2 regions of the Nocardioides cavernae genome follow, and region 1 is predicted to be linked to the other one. Evidence: riboswitches for the same ligand, from Rfam matches in the RefSeq annotation. Region 1 holds a riboswitch; the other holds the start of a gene.

The links. A riboswitch is a leader RNA that binds a small molecule or an ion and turns the genes downstream of it on or off. The one in region 1 is predicted to bind cyclic di-AMP.
Region 2: it holds a riboswitch for cyclic di-AMP, as region 1 does, so the genes downstream of both, JOD65_RS08910 (C40 family peptidase) here and JOD65_RS24020 (C40 family peptidase) in region 1, are expected to answer to the same signal.

Annotation. Positions count from the first base shown of each region.
Region 1 covers NZ_JAFBCA010000001.1:2,413,590-2,420,892, reverse strand. The annotation lists gene JOD65_RS11305 (sensor histidine kinase) at 1-253, shown strand, start outside; gene JOD65_RS11300 (response regulator transcription factor) at 228-875, shown strand; gene JOD65_RS11295 (Flp family type IVb pilin) at 1,466-1,651, shown strand; gene JOD65_RS11290 (Flp family type IVb pilin) at 1,723-1,887, shown strand; gene JOD65_RS11285 (hypothetical protein) at 1,998-3,179, opposite strand; gene JOD65_RS24020 (C40 family peptidase) at 3,241-4,167, opposite strand; cyclic di-AMP (ydaO/yuaA leader) riboswitch at 4,267-4,401, opposite strand; gene JOD65_RS11275 (hypothetical protein) at 4,544-4,750, opposite strand; gene JOD65_RS11270 (NYN domain-containing protein) at 4,824-6,065, opposite strand; gene JOD65_RS11265 (hypothetical protein) at 6,076-6,351, opposite strand; gene JOD65_RS11260 (DEDD exonuclease domain-containing protein) at 6,453-7,303, shown strand, end outside.
Region 2 covers NZ_JAFBCA010000001.1:1,922,428-1,929,730, forward strand. The annotation lists gene JOD65_RS08900 (phosphatase PAP2 family protein) at 1-852, opposite strand, end outside; gene JOD65_RS08905 (SDR family NAD(P)-dependent oxidoreductase) at 986-1,753, shown strand; cyclic di-AMP (ydaO/yuaA leader) riboswitch at 1,862-2,058, shown strand; gene JOD65_RS08910 (C40 family peptidase) at 2,060-2,620, shown strand; gene JOD65_RS08915 (DUF3048 domain-containing protein) at 2,785-3,807, shown strand; gene JOD65_RS08920 (TetR/AcrR family transcriptional regulator) at 3,791-4,435, opposite strand; gene JOD65_RS08925 (YqgE/AlgH family protein) at 4,519-5,073, shown strand; gene JOD65_RS08930 (WD40 repeat domain-containing protein) at 5,133-6,500, shown strand; gene JOD65_RS08935 (DUF3039 domain-containing protein) at 6,512-6,799, shown strand; gene JOD65_RS08940 (DEAD/DEAH box helicase) at 6,796-7,303, shown strand, end outside.

The sequences.
Region 1 (7,303 bases):
CAACCTGTGGGTCACCTTCGACTCCGACGGGGACACCCTCCGGCTGGAGGTGGCGGACGACGGGGTCGGCAACGCCGAACCACGCGAGCACCACTGGGGACTTCAGACCATGCGGGAGAGGGCCGAAGGCGTCGGCGCCCGACTCGAGGTCACTCCCCGAGACGACGGCGGGACCGTCGTCTGCCTGCGATCACCATCGACCGTCACGTCAGAAGGAGAGACCGCCCATGGGCACCACTGTGCTACTGGTTGACGACCACGAGCTGATCCGCCAAGGTCTGGCGCGAGCGTTCGAGCGTGACGTCGACATGACCGTCGTGGGACAGGCAGGCACCGTTGCCGAGGGCGTGTCCGCGTGGAAGGGGCTGCAGCCAGACGTCGTCGTCACGGATCTGCAGCTGCCGGACGGGCACGGCCTCGACGTGGTGCGCGCGATCCGCGACACCTCCGACAGCACCGGCGTCGTGGTTCTGACCATGCACGCCGGCGACGATCACATCTTCGCGGCGATGGAGGCAGGCGCCTCAGCGTTCGTGGGCAAGGACACCCGGGCGAAGGAGGTGGTCAGCGCCGCCAAGCACGCGGCGGTCGCCCCGCGCACCTTCCTCTGTACTGGCCTGAGCCAGGCGGTCATGCGACGCGCCACGTCCCCGGCGCCTCCCAAGCTGTCAGGTCGCGAGGCCGAGGTGCTCGCCCTGCTGGCCGACGGACTCGGCACGGGCGAGATCGCCTCGTCGCTCTACATGAGCGAGTCGACGGCGAAGACCCACATCACCCACATCTACCAGAAGCTGGGCGCCGCCAACCGCGCCCAGGCGCTGGTGACGGCGATGCGGCTCGGCATGCTCGACCACGCCTCCCCTCAGCGTTTCTGAGTAGATGTACTGACCCGGCACGTCGGCCCGGTCCTGACCCAGGGTACGAGGACGAGCCTTGCGCTACCCCATCCTGTGCGCCGTCAGCACGTATACCGATGCGATGTCGGCCGAGCCGCAGTGAGCCGGGGCGCTGCAGCCAGCACGACCGTCCCGGGCCCGGTCCAACGTCGCTCGGAGCAGCTCCACACCATCCCCACTGCGGAGGTGGGTCACCTCCGGTTCCACCGCAGCGATGAAGGCCGGCTCGCAGCCAACGCGCTCACCGGCCCAAGGACGCCCACCAGGTCCCCGAGATCGGCACCACGAGGTGCACGACCTTCGACAGCCGACTCGCCACACGCCAAGGCCCGGGACGACGACACGGCCGGTTGCACCCTTCTCCGGACTGACCACCGCCCCATCAGTACAGCTAGCCGGTTCGGTGGTCCGCGCGGCCGTAGGGGTGGCGCGGAGATAGTCACAAGGAACTACCCAGACGGAGCCGATCACCTGATCCGTCGACCGCGCGATCTTGGCAGAGTTCTTCTCGACGGGTCCTCGTGGGCTCGGAAGCCGAGACTCATCAGACAGAAACAAGGGGAAATACCATGCTGCAGAACTTCTTCGCCATCATGCTCGCGGGCCGCAAGGACGACGAGAAGGGCGCCACCGCCGTTGAGTACGGCCTCATGGTCGCGCTGATCGCCGCCGCCATCATTGCCACCGTCGGCCTCCTCGGCGACGAGCTCGTCACCCTGTTCGACGAGATGACCGCGGGCATGCAGGGCCGCTGATCCACCCGAAGGCCGGCGCCCGCGTCTCGCGGGTGCCGGCCTTCGCCATTCACGCAGGAGGGAGCAGGACGATGACCCGCAACGACCAAAGGCGCGACGAGCGCGGAGCGACGGCCGTGGAGTACGGCCTCATGCTCGGGATGATCGGCGTTGCGATCATCATCACCGTCGGCTTCTTCGGACAGGAAGTGCTCAGTCTCTTCCAGGAGATCCCTCCGCGACTGGGCCGTAACTAGAGTCGAGTTGCGGCTGACAGTGCCAGTCGGCGTCGGGGACTTCGCAGCTGCACCAGATTCGCTTGAAGGCGATCGGATCTCCGATCGCCTTCGGTGCATTTCTGAGCGCGTCATCGCGCGATCTTGCGCAGCACTTCTTGCCAAGTGTGCGACAGGGCGCCGACGGGAAGGCCGGCTGCCGCGAGTGCCTCGGTCACAGGTTGGCTCGAGGCATCGTCGTACACCTGCACCAGGCCCTCCTCCCCCAGCCTCTCGGCGATGATCCGACAGGCGAGCCACGCCTCCTCGTAGCGGGCCTGCAGGTCGCGCGTACGAGTGTCGAAGTCTGCCGCGGTCGGCAATGCATCCGGTACGCCGTCGCGCCTGGCCGCCGCGATGGCACGCCCCAGCGTGACGCGGTCCGGCAGGCGCGTGCCACGGAGCGCGACATAGTCCGCGAAGCCCTCGAGCAGCCACGGCTCGACCGGCTTGCGAACCGCATCGGTCGCGACATGCACCAGCTCGTGGCTCATGACCACCTGCGCGCCCACGCGGCGCAGCCCGTCGCTGACGTCAGGGTTCACGAACACGTGGACGGGCCCGTCACCGTCCGAGGCTCGTCCGACCGGGGCGGTCACCGCAGCGATCCCGGCGTACGTCCCGGGTCGCGCGCCTAGGGTCTCGTCGAGCGCGGCTGCTGTGGCGGGCACCTCCACCACGACGGGCGAGCTCCAGTCCGGGAGGACGCGACGTACGACGTCGATGCCCCGCACCGTTCGTGCGGCCGCAGCCTTGGCCACGCTCGGGGGCCCGTCCGCCATCACGAGGACGTCGTCCGACCGGGAGACTGACAGGCGGCCACGGAGCCACAACGGCAGGCGCGTCCCCGCTGCGTCGGACGACGCGAACTCCACGATGCCCAGTCCATCGCCACTCGGAGCGAAGCTCACGACGACGTCGCTGCGCGCCGGCGCCTCGTCGAAGCCGCGAACACGCCAGGTCAGCTCGGCCACGCCGCTCCACGAGCCGTCCGGGGCGACGGCGCCCACTTGGTCGACGTAGCGTGCGTCCACGGCCGCGAGGTCGAGCGAACGGACATTTGCCGCGATGTCCGACAACAGCTCGTCCGCGGCCGGCAGCTGAGGGGGCGCCAGCTGTGCCAGTGCCTGCGCGTCGCGTGTCTCGACGGCGTCGACGAACGCGGTCAGCGCAGCCGCCGCCTCCGCCGGACTCGCACGCGGCGCCTCACTGAGCTGGCCGGGGGCGACCTCCTGACGTCCGTCCCGCGTCAGGACGACGACCAGGACGACCACGAGGAACAGCGAAAGGCCGGCCGCCCACAGGAGTGGACGACCGGCCTTCGATGTCTGCTGGTCAGCCAGGGCGGACCGCGCCGACGAAGGGCATCGAGTAGAGGCCCGAGACGGCGACGCCGGTGCCGGGGTTGGCGGCGTGGACGATCATGCCGTTGCCGATGTACATGCCGACGTGGCTGATCGGGCTGTAGTAGAAGACCAGGTCGCCGGGCTGCAGGTCGCTGGCCGCGATGCGCGGGCCGGAGCTGAACTGGGCGCTGGACGAGTGCGGGAGCGACACGCCCGCCTGGGCCCAGGCGCGCATGGTCAGGCCGCTGCAGTCGAAGGCGTTCTCGCCCATCGCGCCGTAGACGTAGGCGTCACCCACCTGTGCCATCGCGTACTGCACCGCCGCGGCGGCGCGGCCGGACGCGGGGACGGAGACCGAGCTGGGCGCGCGGGTCGTGGTGCCGCGCGAGGCGAGCACGCGCTCGCGCTCCTCGGCCTCGAGGTCGGCGAGCAGGTCCTTGGCCTCGGCGAGCTTGTCGTCGACCGTGTCCTTCTCGGCGCTCAGCTGCTCGGTGATCTCAGCGATCTCCTTGGTGCGGGACGCGGTGGCCTCGCGGCGGATCTCGAGGGCCTCGAGCTCGGTGTCGTAGTCGGACAGGAGCGACGCCTGGAGGTCGTTGAACGACGACATCGTCGAGAGCGAGTCGAGGAACGCTCCCGGGTCGTCGGAGACGACGATCTGACCGACGGTCGAGATGCCCTCTCCCTCGAGCTGGCGCACGACGGCGTCGGAGACCTGGTCGCGGACGGCGCCGAGGCGCTCGTCCTGGCGATCCTGGTCGGCCTTCAGCCCGTCGAGGTCGCTTCGCAGGTCGGCGAGGTCGAGCTTGGCGTCGTGGAGGCGCTCCTGCGCCGCCTCGGCCTCGTGGTAGAGGCGGTCGACGCGAACCTTGACGTCCTTGATGTCGGGGTCGGCCTGCGCGGGGGTTGCAGGCACGAAAGCGATGGCAGCGATCGCGGAGAGACCAAGAACGGTCGCGCCAACTCGCTTGCGGGTGTGAGCCACGAGCGGGGGAACTCCTCGGGGTGTCGTACGCCTACCAGGTGAGCTGACGGGTTCGGCACGACTGGCCTACTCCTGCTCCTCGTGCCGCTCGCGCAGCACGCCTCACAGGCGATTCACCCCAGGGGGAAGTGTGGTTCCCCGGCTCGTCGACCACGGGTGATGCGGGGGTGTGGTCCACGACTCGGCGCGACGTCCGCGCGGGCCTGGTGACCCACTGCCACGGACGTCAGCCCACACCCTAAACCGCTCGAGGACCCGTCGCCAATCTTCGGGTCAACTTGGGGGTAGTCGTGTCGCGTCCTGGGGGTCAGGCCGACTCGATGACCGGGCCAGCCACCGGCTCCACGAGCCGTAGGGGCGGCACCAGGCCGCCGGAGGCCAGCACGTCGAGCGCGGCCATCTCGTCGTCGTCGATGGTCAGCTCGGGCGGTGGGCCGAGGAGCACCGTCACCACGCAGTCGTGGCAGTGCAGCCCGCGCACCACGCAGGTGTCGCAGTCGATCCGTGTCGTCATGTCCCGAACGGTGACAGGAGCCACCGACAACCCCCCCGGCGTGTCGCGCACCGGCGTGTCGGACGGTGTCGGGCTAGCCGGCGATGACGCCGACGAGCGCCGCCACAGGAACGGTTCTCGCTCCGTCCCGTGCCACGTCGCGGGCGACTGCCTGGTCCCCCGTCACCACGACGACCACCCGGCCGCGGGGCTCGGCAGCCACCAGCTGGCGGATCACGTCGTCGGCGATGACGCTCTCTGGGCTGAACACCACGCGGACCCCGCGCGGCGCCGGCATCGCCGTGCGCACCGTGGACTCCGCAGCGTCGAAGACCACGGTCGTCTCCGCCCCCGTCCTCGCGACCAGCGGTCCCAACGCAGCGACCAGCCGGCTGCGCTGTGCCTCCAGACTCGCGTTGGGCCAGCGTTGCTTGGTGACGTTGTAGCCGTCGATCACGAGCCGGACCCGCGGCAGTGCGAGCGTCTGCTCGAGCAACGCCGGTGTGGCCGGTGCGCTGGAGGAGGGCGCCGCTTCGACGCCGGCCAGGGCGGCCTCGACGGCATCGCCGGGAGCGCCGCTGACAGCGGGGAGCGCGAGCTCGCGACGCAGCCCCGTCGCGGCGTCGACGACCGCGTCGAGCAGGAGCCGTGCCCGGATGCTCGCGGCGTCCCGGTCGGACCGCGTCTCGCGTCGGCCGGCGGCGAGGCCGGCCTCGGCCTCGTCCAGCTGGGCGCGCAGTCGTCGTACGTCTGCCTCGGCGGTGCGGGTCGCAGCCGCTGCAGCAGCCAGGGCCTCGTCCCGGGCGGCGTACGCCGCGTCCCTCGCCTGCTCCGCGGCACGCAGCACACCGCGCGCCTCGCCCAGGCGCTGGCGCAGCACCTTGTGGTCGGCCTTCGCCCGCTCGAGCTCCTCGCGGTGCTCCGCGCGGACGGCACCGAGCTCGGCCTGCAGGGCCGCGACCTGCGCGGTCAGGCGGGCGTGCTCGGCGTGGGCCTGCTCGTCGCGCTCCTCGTGCTCGCCGAGCGAGCCGGCGACCTCGGCGACGACGGACTCCCAGCCCTCGTCCCTGGCCAGCCAGGCGCGAGCGGCGGTGTCGACCGGGTCGTCCGCAGAGGCTGGCACGACCGCGACCTGCACCGCTGCGTGCTCGCGGAACGCGGCGTCGTCGAGCGCTGCCCAGATCGCAGAGCCGCCGAGCCGGGCACGGCGTGCCGGCGCGAAGCCGGCCACCTTGCGGAGGGACGGCGGCATCGGTGCGATCGACGGCAGGACCGCCGAGACGAGTGCGACCACCCGCAGGCGCAGCCGCTCCGGGAGGGCTGCTGGGTCGGTCACGGGTGTCACGTCATCCGGCAGCCGGGTCGGCGGAGGTGTCCGCGGCCGCTCGGTCCACGACGTCGATGGCGTCGCTTCGCCCGCACCACCGGCAGGAGACCGACTCGACCGACTCGGAGCGGACCGTCTCCTCCTCGACCTGGTGCTCGCCCGCGAGGTCGAAGTGCCAGTACTCGGTCGTGCGACGGGTGCGGGTGACGTCGAAGCGGGTGAGGTTGCCGCAGCCGGCGCAACGCCACCGCCCGCCGTCACCGGGAACGCGGAGGTCGCTGGTCTGCTCGGGCACGGAGGTCTCCTCGGTCGTCGGTCGCCCTGGGGGCAGGCGCGGTCAGCGTAGTCCGCGCGCCGCGGCCCCGATGTCGGATCCCACGTCTAGCGTCGTCGGACATGAGCACCACCGCCCACCGTCCGACGCGGGAGAAGTCCCGCTGGGAGGCGCAGCGCAGCTTCGACGAGCTGGGGCGGCCGCTGCGAGACATGACCTTCTGCGTGGTCGACCTCGAGACGACGGGTGGTTCCGCGGCGGCCGGGTCGATGATCACGGAGATCGGCGCGGTGAAGGTACGGGGCGGCGAGGTGCTCGGTGAGTTCCAGACGCTGGTCAACCCACACACGGAGATCCCGGCGTTCATCGCGGTGCTCACCGGCATCAGCAACTCGATGGTCCGCGACGCCCCACCGATCGAGGCGGCGTTGCCCGCGTTCCTGGACTTCGCGGCCGGGTGCGTCCTCGTCGCGCACAACGCACCGTTCGACGTCGGGTTCCTCCAGCACTTCGCACGTGAGCAGGGACGCCCGTGGCCGAAGTTCGAGGTGCTCGACACGGCAAAGCTCGCGCGGCGCGTCATCACCCGCGACGACGCCCCCAACTGCAAGCTGTCGTCGCTGGCCAAGGTGTTCGGCTCGACCACGACGCCCAACCACCGTGCGCTCTCGGACGCCCGAGCCACGGTGGACGTCCTGCACGGCCTGATGGAACGGCTCGGCAGCCTCGGCGTCCACACCCTCGAGGAGCTCCAGACGTTCTCGGCCCGGGTCAGCACCGCCCAGCGCCGCAAGCGCCACCTCGCCGAGGGGCTGCCCCACTCACCCGGGGTCTACCTCTTCCGCGACGACCGGGCGCGCGTCCTCTACGTGGGGACCTCCAAGGACCTCCGCACTCGCGTGCGCACCTACTTCACGTCCTCGGAGACCCGGACCCGGATCGGCGAGATGGTCGGTCTCGCCGAGTCCGTGAC
Region 2 (7,303 bases), 490 kb from region 1:
GCCGGTCAGACGCACCCAGCGGGGGAGCCGGAGCAGCTCCATCACCAGGCACGTGGTGACCGTGATCGCCACGTGGAGCGACGCGAAGGCAGCGACGGTCTGCACGGCGCGGGTGTCCCAGGCGTCGGCCAGCACGGCGACGCGGTCGTCGAGCAGGAGGTCCTGCACGGCGGTGTTGAACGTCCGGGGCAGCCCGGTGAACTCCTGCGGTCGCGAGTAGATCGGCCCGAGGGACGGGACGAGGTAGTAGACGGCCACGCCGAGCAGCCAGTTGAAGGAGACGGCCGTGACGTAGAGGGCGCCGGTGATGGATCGCCGCGTCCACACGAGCGCGACGGCCAGCGCCGCCGGCACCAGCCCGATCCACAGCACGTAGACGCCGGAAAGCAGCCAGGCGGCCCAGCTGGTGCCGAGGACGTGGTGGAGGACGACGGCCGGGTCGTGGCCCAGCCACAGCAGGCGGTCCATCCGGTGCAGCTCGGTGTCCCACAGGCGGTCGTTGACGAACGGCAGGTAGCCCTTGAGGTTGCGGAACGCGACGTAGGCGACGTACCACGCCACGAGCCCGCTCAGGGTGAACCACACCTGCTCCCGCGTCCACCGGGCGCGGACCACGGTGCGCAGCGCTGCCCAGGCGCCGGGGCGCGGCGTCGTGCGGATGTACGCCGCCCACCGCGCGACGACGTCGAGGAGCACGGCGGCCAGCACGATCACCGGCAGCCGCACCCAGGTCGGGACCGAGACGCCGTCGGGGTCGCGAACGGGCAGGTGGTAGGCGGCCGCGACCACCCATGTGGCCACCGCCATGGCGACGGCGACGCCGATCGCGCCGCGGAAGTACCCCCGACCCATGCTTGGCACGGTATGACACCCGCCGCGGCAGCGCGAGCGGTCTGCACCGGATCTCCACAACTCGGGTGAGCCCCCCGCGACGCCACGCACTACCCTCACGGACAGACGTCACCGAGCCTGAGGAGTCATCGAGATGGGTCGCTACGACCGCCGCGTCGCCGTCATCACCGGAGCTGCGCGAGGCATCGGCTTCGGCATCGCGCAGCGCCTCGCGAGCGAGGGCGCGTCCATCGCGATCCTCGACCTCGACGAGGCCGCCGCCCAGGAGGCCGCCGGCCGTCTCGAGCTCGCCGACGGTGCCCGCGCGGTGGGCATCGGCTGCGACGTCGTCGACGCCGCCGCCGCCGAGGCCTCCGTGCAGCGGGTGGTCGACGAGCTCGGCGGGATCCACGTCCTGGTCAACAACGCCGGCATCACCCGCGACAACCTGCTCTTCAAGATGACCGAGGAGGACTGGGACCTGGTGATGAACGTCCACCTCAAGGGCGTCTTCAACATGACCAAGGCCGCTCAGTCCCGGTTCGTGGAGCAGAAGTACGGCAAGATCCTCAACCTGTCGAGCGTCTCCGCCCTCGGCAACCGCGGCCAGGCCAACTACTCCGCGGCCAAGATGGGCATCCAGGGCCTCACCCGCACGCTCGGCATCGAGCTCGGCCCGTTCGGCATCACCGCCAACGCCATCGCACCGGGGTTCATCGCCACCGAGATGACCGACGCCACCGCGCGCCGCCTCAAGATGGAGCCCGAGGAGCTGCAGCGCGTCAACGCCGAGGCGACGCCCGTGCGGCGCGTCGGGCAGCCCGAGGACATCGCGGCCGCGGCCGCGTTCCTGTGCAGCGACGAGGCGTCGTTCATCACCGGTCAGACGCTGTACGTCGACGGGGGCCGCAAGCTCGGCTGAGCGCGGTCCGGGCGTGATCCCGGCCACGCCCCACGCTCGGGGACGTGGCCGGTTTTGCGTGTCCGGGGGTCGTCTGTCACCTTGGAGAACGGTCGAGAGACCCAACCGTCCCGGACTACGCCGAGTCCTGCCCGGCCGGGACGACCCCCGAGACACACCGGGGCAGGAGTGGGGGACCCACAGGTTCCACCGCCGGTCATCGACCGGCTCGGGGCGAAGTCGCCAGCCTCTTCGAGAGGACGGTGGCAGGGCACTTTCCAGCCCTAGCCCGACAGCTCACCTCACAGGCGTGGGAAAGGAACAACCATGCCTGCGACCCCTCGTAAGGCGCGAGCGCTCGCGCTCGCCCTCGCCGGGCTCGGCATCACCGCATCGACGATGAGCGCCCTGCCCGCAACCGCCGCCACCGGCGGCAGCACGTCCGACGACGCCTCCACCACGACCACCGCGAAGAAGACGCAGAAGTCGGCGCGCGTCAGCGCCAAGCGTCGGGTGGCCAACCGCGTGCTCAGCGCACGCGACATCGCCATGAACCAGCGCGGCGACGCCTACGCGTACGGCGCCGCCGGCCCGGACCGCTTCGACTGCTCCGGCCTGGTCAAGTACAGCTACAGCCGCGCCGGTCTCTCGGTGCCGCGCACGTCGAGCGCCCAGGCGGGCCAGGCTCGCCGGATCGCCAAGAACGACATGCGCTCCGGCGACCTGATGTTCTTCTACGGCAGCGGCGGGGTCTACCACGCCGCGATCTTCCTGCGCTGGTCGCACGGGCACGCCGTGATGGTGCACTCCCCGGGCTCGGGACAGCGCGTACGCGTTGCCGTGCCGTGGACGTCCGCCTGGTTCGCCGGGACCGTCCGTCGCGCCTGAGCAGTGCCCGCACCCGGGTGACAGGCTCGGATTGGTAGGTACTTCCTGCTGATCTACCCTGTGGCGCGCCTTCCCTGATCGGGGAAGGCGCGCCCCCAGACTTTCCAGAGAACCGCAGACCCGAGCCCCCCGGCTCGAACACCCCCGCTCGATCGGAGCTCCCCGTGCGTCACCGTCGCCACCTCTCGTCGCCCCGCGCGATCGTCGCCACCCTCGCGGCGGCCACGCTCCTCCTCGCCGGCTGCAGCGGCGGGGACGACCCGGCCCCCAGCGCCTCCGCGCCCTCCGAGCCGACCAGCTCGGAGACGACCGAGGCCCCGCCGGAGCCGACGTACTGGCCCCTGACCGGGCTCGAGCGCAAGGGCGACGCACCCCGGCACCCCGTCGTCGTCACCAAGGTCGACAACACCTCCTCCAGCGCCCCGCAGGTGGGCCTCGGCTCGGCCGACCTCGTCGTCGAGGAGCTCGTCGAGGGCGGCTACACCCGCCTCGCGGCCTTCTACTACTCCAAGGTGCCCGCCGCCATCGGCCCGGTCCGCTCGATGCGCGCCAGCGACATCGGGATCGTCCCGCCGGGCGCGACCGTGGTGACCAGCGGCGCGGCCCCGGTCACGATCAACCGGATCAACGGCGCCGGCATCCCGTGGATCACCGAGGGCGAGGCCGGCGTCTACCGCGAGACGTCGCGCTCGGCCCCCTACAACCTCTTCGCCCGGCTCGGCGACATCTCCAAGCGCCTCAAGGCCGAGGAGGAGCCGCCCCCCTACCTCCCGTGGGGCGACGAGGCCGACCTGCCGAAGGGCGCGAAGGCCAGCACGCTCACCGCGGACTTCGGTGCCCACTCCACCAGCTGGCAGTTCCAGCAGGGCGGCTACGTCAACACCGACTCCTACGCCGCGGAGGGCGACCAGTTCCCGGCCGACTCCGTGCTCGTGCTGCGGGTCCGCGTCGGCGACGCGGGCTACCGCGACCCGGCCGGCTACCCGGTGCCGGAGACCAAGTTCGAGGGCAAGGGCGCCGCGCTGCTCTTCCACGGCGGCCGCGTCGTGAAGGGCACGTGGACCAAGGACGGCCTGACGGGCGAGATCGAGCTCTCCACCAAGGGCGGCGACCTCACCGTGCCTGCCGGCCACGTGTGGGTGGAGCTCGTCCCGGCCGTCAACGGCAACGTCACGTTCGCGAAGTAGCCCCCGGCGCCAACGCTCCGGCGCCTTCGTCGAGGAGGCGCTGGAGCCCGGCCAGGATCACGCCGATCGCCGCCTCGACCCGCAGGGCCGCGGCGGCGGGGTCGTCGCTGACGGCGACCGAGCCTCCCGCGGCCGACATGGCGCCGAAGAAGATGCGCGTGAAGGTGTCGAGCATCGCGTCGTCGAGGTCGCGGCCCTCGGCGGTCAGCACCGAGCGCACGATCTCGTCGACGAGGGCGTACGTCGACCGCTCCTCCTGCTCGCGGTAGCGCTCGTGGCCGAGCACCGAGGGGCCGTCGGAGACGACGACCTGGCGGTAGGCCGGCTCCTGGACCGCCTCGAGGAAGGCCCGCATCCCGGCCTGCGCCTGGTCCCACGGGTCCGGGTGCCCCGCGGCCGCGTCGGCGATCCCCGTCGTCGCCCGGGACTGCACCCGCTCGAAGGCCGCCTCGAAGATCGCCTGCTTGCCGCTGAAGTGGTGGTAGAGCGCGCCCTTGGTGACGTCGGCGCCCGCGACGATGGCGTCCAGCGACGTCGCGGAGTAGCCGTGCGCGGTGAAGAGACGCTCGGCGACCTCGACGAGCGCCTGCTTGGTCGCCTCGGAGTAGCGCTGCCGCCGGGTCTCCATGGATCGCAGCCTAGGTGACCCCGGCGTCACGCCGGGCTCGCGCGGGTGGTGTGCCCCGACGCGGGGTCGGCCATAGTGGATCCATGCAGCTCGCTTCGGGGATGTTGCTGGTGGCGACGCCGGCGCTGCAGGACCCCAACTTCGCCGACACGGTCGTGCTGCTGCTCGACGTCACCGAGGAGGGCGCTCTCGGCGTCGTCCTCAACCGCCCCTCCCAGATCCTGGTCGCCGACGTCCTCGAGCCGTGGCGCGACGTGGTCGCGGAGCCGGAGGTGCTGTTCCGCGGGGGACCGGTCGGGACTGACGGCGCCCTGGCCGTGGGCGCGCTGCGCGACCCCGGCGACCCGCCCGTCGGGTGGCGACCGGTCGCCGGGCTCCTGGGGATGGTCGACCTCGACACCCCGACCGAGCTCGTCGACGGCACGCTCCGCGCGATGCGCGTCTTCGCCGGCTATGCCGGCTGGGGCGCGGGCCAGCTCGACGGCGAGGTCGAGGAGGGCAGCTGGTACGTCGTCACCAGCGAGGCCGCTGACGCGTTCCGCGGCGACCCGAGCGGCCTGTGGCGCGACGTGATGCGCCGGCAGCCCGGCATGCTCGCCTGGCACGTGAACCGCCCCGTCGATCCCGATCTCAACTGATCCACTCGCAGCGAATGCCGGACAACCTTCCGGTCTCCCCGTGCGTCTCCACTGGCGTGATGACAACGGTGCGAGGTGGAGTGGCTGCCCTGGCAGCGGCAGCAGTGGTGGGCGGCCTCGCGGCGGTGCCGGCGGTGGGGGCGGTCGACGCGGCACCCGCGACACGTCCTGCGCACACGGTCGCCGCACCTGACGCCAACCGGGTGGTCGACACGGTCCTGCGCTCGGAGCGCTATGACTATCAGCGCCAGAACTGGCGCATCCGCGAGGCGAACGGCCTTCCGCGGTGGCTGAGGCTGCGCGACGGACGCCTGACCGGCACGGCCCCGCGGCTGGGTTCGTGGAGGGTGAGCCTCGAGGAGCGCGGGGTGCGCAAGCAGCGCGGCAAGGTCCGTCGTACGACGCTGGTCCTGAGGGCGGTGACCCAGCGGGCCGCGCCCGGCACGGTGCTCGTCACGCGCGGGATCGACGGCCGCCCGGCCAACGGATGGAGCGGCAACGTGACGCTGTCCGGGGACGGCGGCACGGCGGTCTTCTCCTCCGCCGCCACCAACCTCGTGCCCGGCAGCCGGCAGCCGGACGCCGCGCGGCTCTATGTGTGGGAGGCCGCGACCGGACGGGTGACGCTCCTCCACCCCGAGGCCTGGGCGCAGGTCGAGGGGATCAGCGGTGACGGCCGCCGCGTGCTGCTCGACCTGACCGCGGGCCTCTTCCTCCTCGACCGTGCCGACCTCTCCCTGACCCAGGTCGCACCGCGGGCCGTCGGCGCAGCGCTGACGGAGGACGGCCTCCGTGTGGTCTACCAGGACAGGGGCAACGAGCTGGACTCCCCGGCGCCGCGGCTGCTCGAGTGGACAGCCGCCACCGGGGCCACGCGGACCCTCGTCGCCGACGTGGGGACCCAGACGTTCGCGGGCGTGTCGGGCGACGGGCGCCACGCCGTGATGGTCGGCTCCGACCGCAGCACCCTGCTCGACACCACCACCGGCAGCGTGCGTGACCTCGGCCGCCTCGGCGTGGAGCTCGGGGGCATCGTCCGGGTGGAGGTGTCGGACGACGGTCGGCTGGTGTCGGTGCTCGGGTCGGGTGTCGCTGCCGGCAGCGGACACGGCGGGGATCCGGTGGGCGGTGTCCACGACACCGGTTTCGGCATGTCCCGCGGCCCGTCCCGGGGAAACCTGGGTGCCGCGATCACCCCGGACGGTGGCCACTACGCCGTCGCCACCTCCCGGAGACCGCTGCGCGTGGTCGACACGCTCACCGGCGCCCGTACGTCGCCCTTCACGGCCCGCCCCGGCGGTGAGCAGGGCAGCGTGTCGCTCAGCGACGACGCCACACGCGTGGCGTACTCCAGCGACGCCCACGACCTGCTGCGCGGCACCCGACGCGGCCTCGCCAACGTCTTCATCTGGGTCCGTCCGCGTTAGGCTTGCCCATCATGAGCACCATCGGATTCTCCCCGGGCACCCAGACGATCGAAGAGCGTCAGACCGTCCCGACGGACGAGGGTGACCACGAACGGTTCTCGCACTACGTGCCGAAGGACAAGCTCACCGAGGCGATGGTGATGGGCACCCCCGTGATCGCGCTCTGCGGCAAGGTGTGGGTGCCGTCGCGGTCCCCTGAGAAGTACCCGGTCTGCCCGGAGTGCAAGGAGATCTGGGACTCGATGAACCCGGGCAAGTCCGGCGGCAACGGCTCTGACGGCTCGGGTCCCGAGGCGTGACGGGGCGGCCTGACGCGCCGCTGCCTCCCGCGTGGCCCGACCGGGCCGCCTGGGGCACCGCGCCCTCCCTCCGCGCCTGGCAGCAGGCGGCGATGGACCACTACCAGTCCCGCCAGCCGCGCGACTTCCTCGCGGTCGCGACCCCCGGCGCCGGCAAGACCACCTTCGCGCTGACCGTGGCGGCCGACCTGCTCAGCCGTCGCATCGTCGACCGGATCACGGTCGTGGCACCCACCGAGCACCTCAAGACCCAGTGGGCGGAGGCCGCCGCCCGGGCCGGCATCCCGATCGACCCGACCTACTCCGCGGGCAAGGGCCGGACCTCCGACGACTACGTCGGCATCGCGGTGACCTATGCCGGTGTCGCGGTCAACCCGCTCGCGATGCGGATCCGCACCGAGCGCTTCAAGACGCTGGTGATCCTCGACGAGATCCACCACGCCGGCGACGCGCTGTCGTGGGGCGAGGGCGTCCGCGAGTCGTTCGACCCGGCCACCCGCCGGC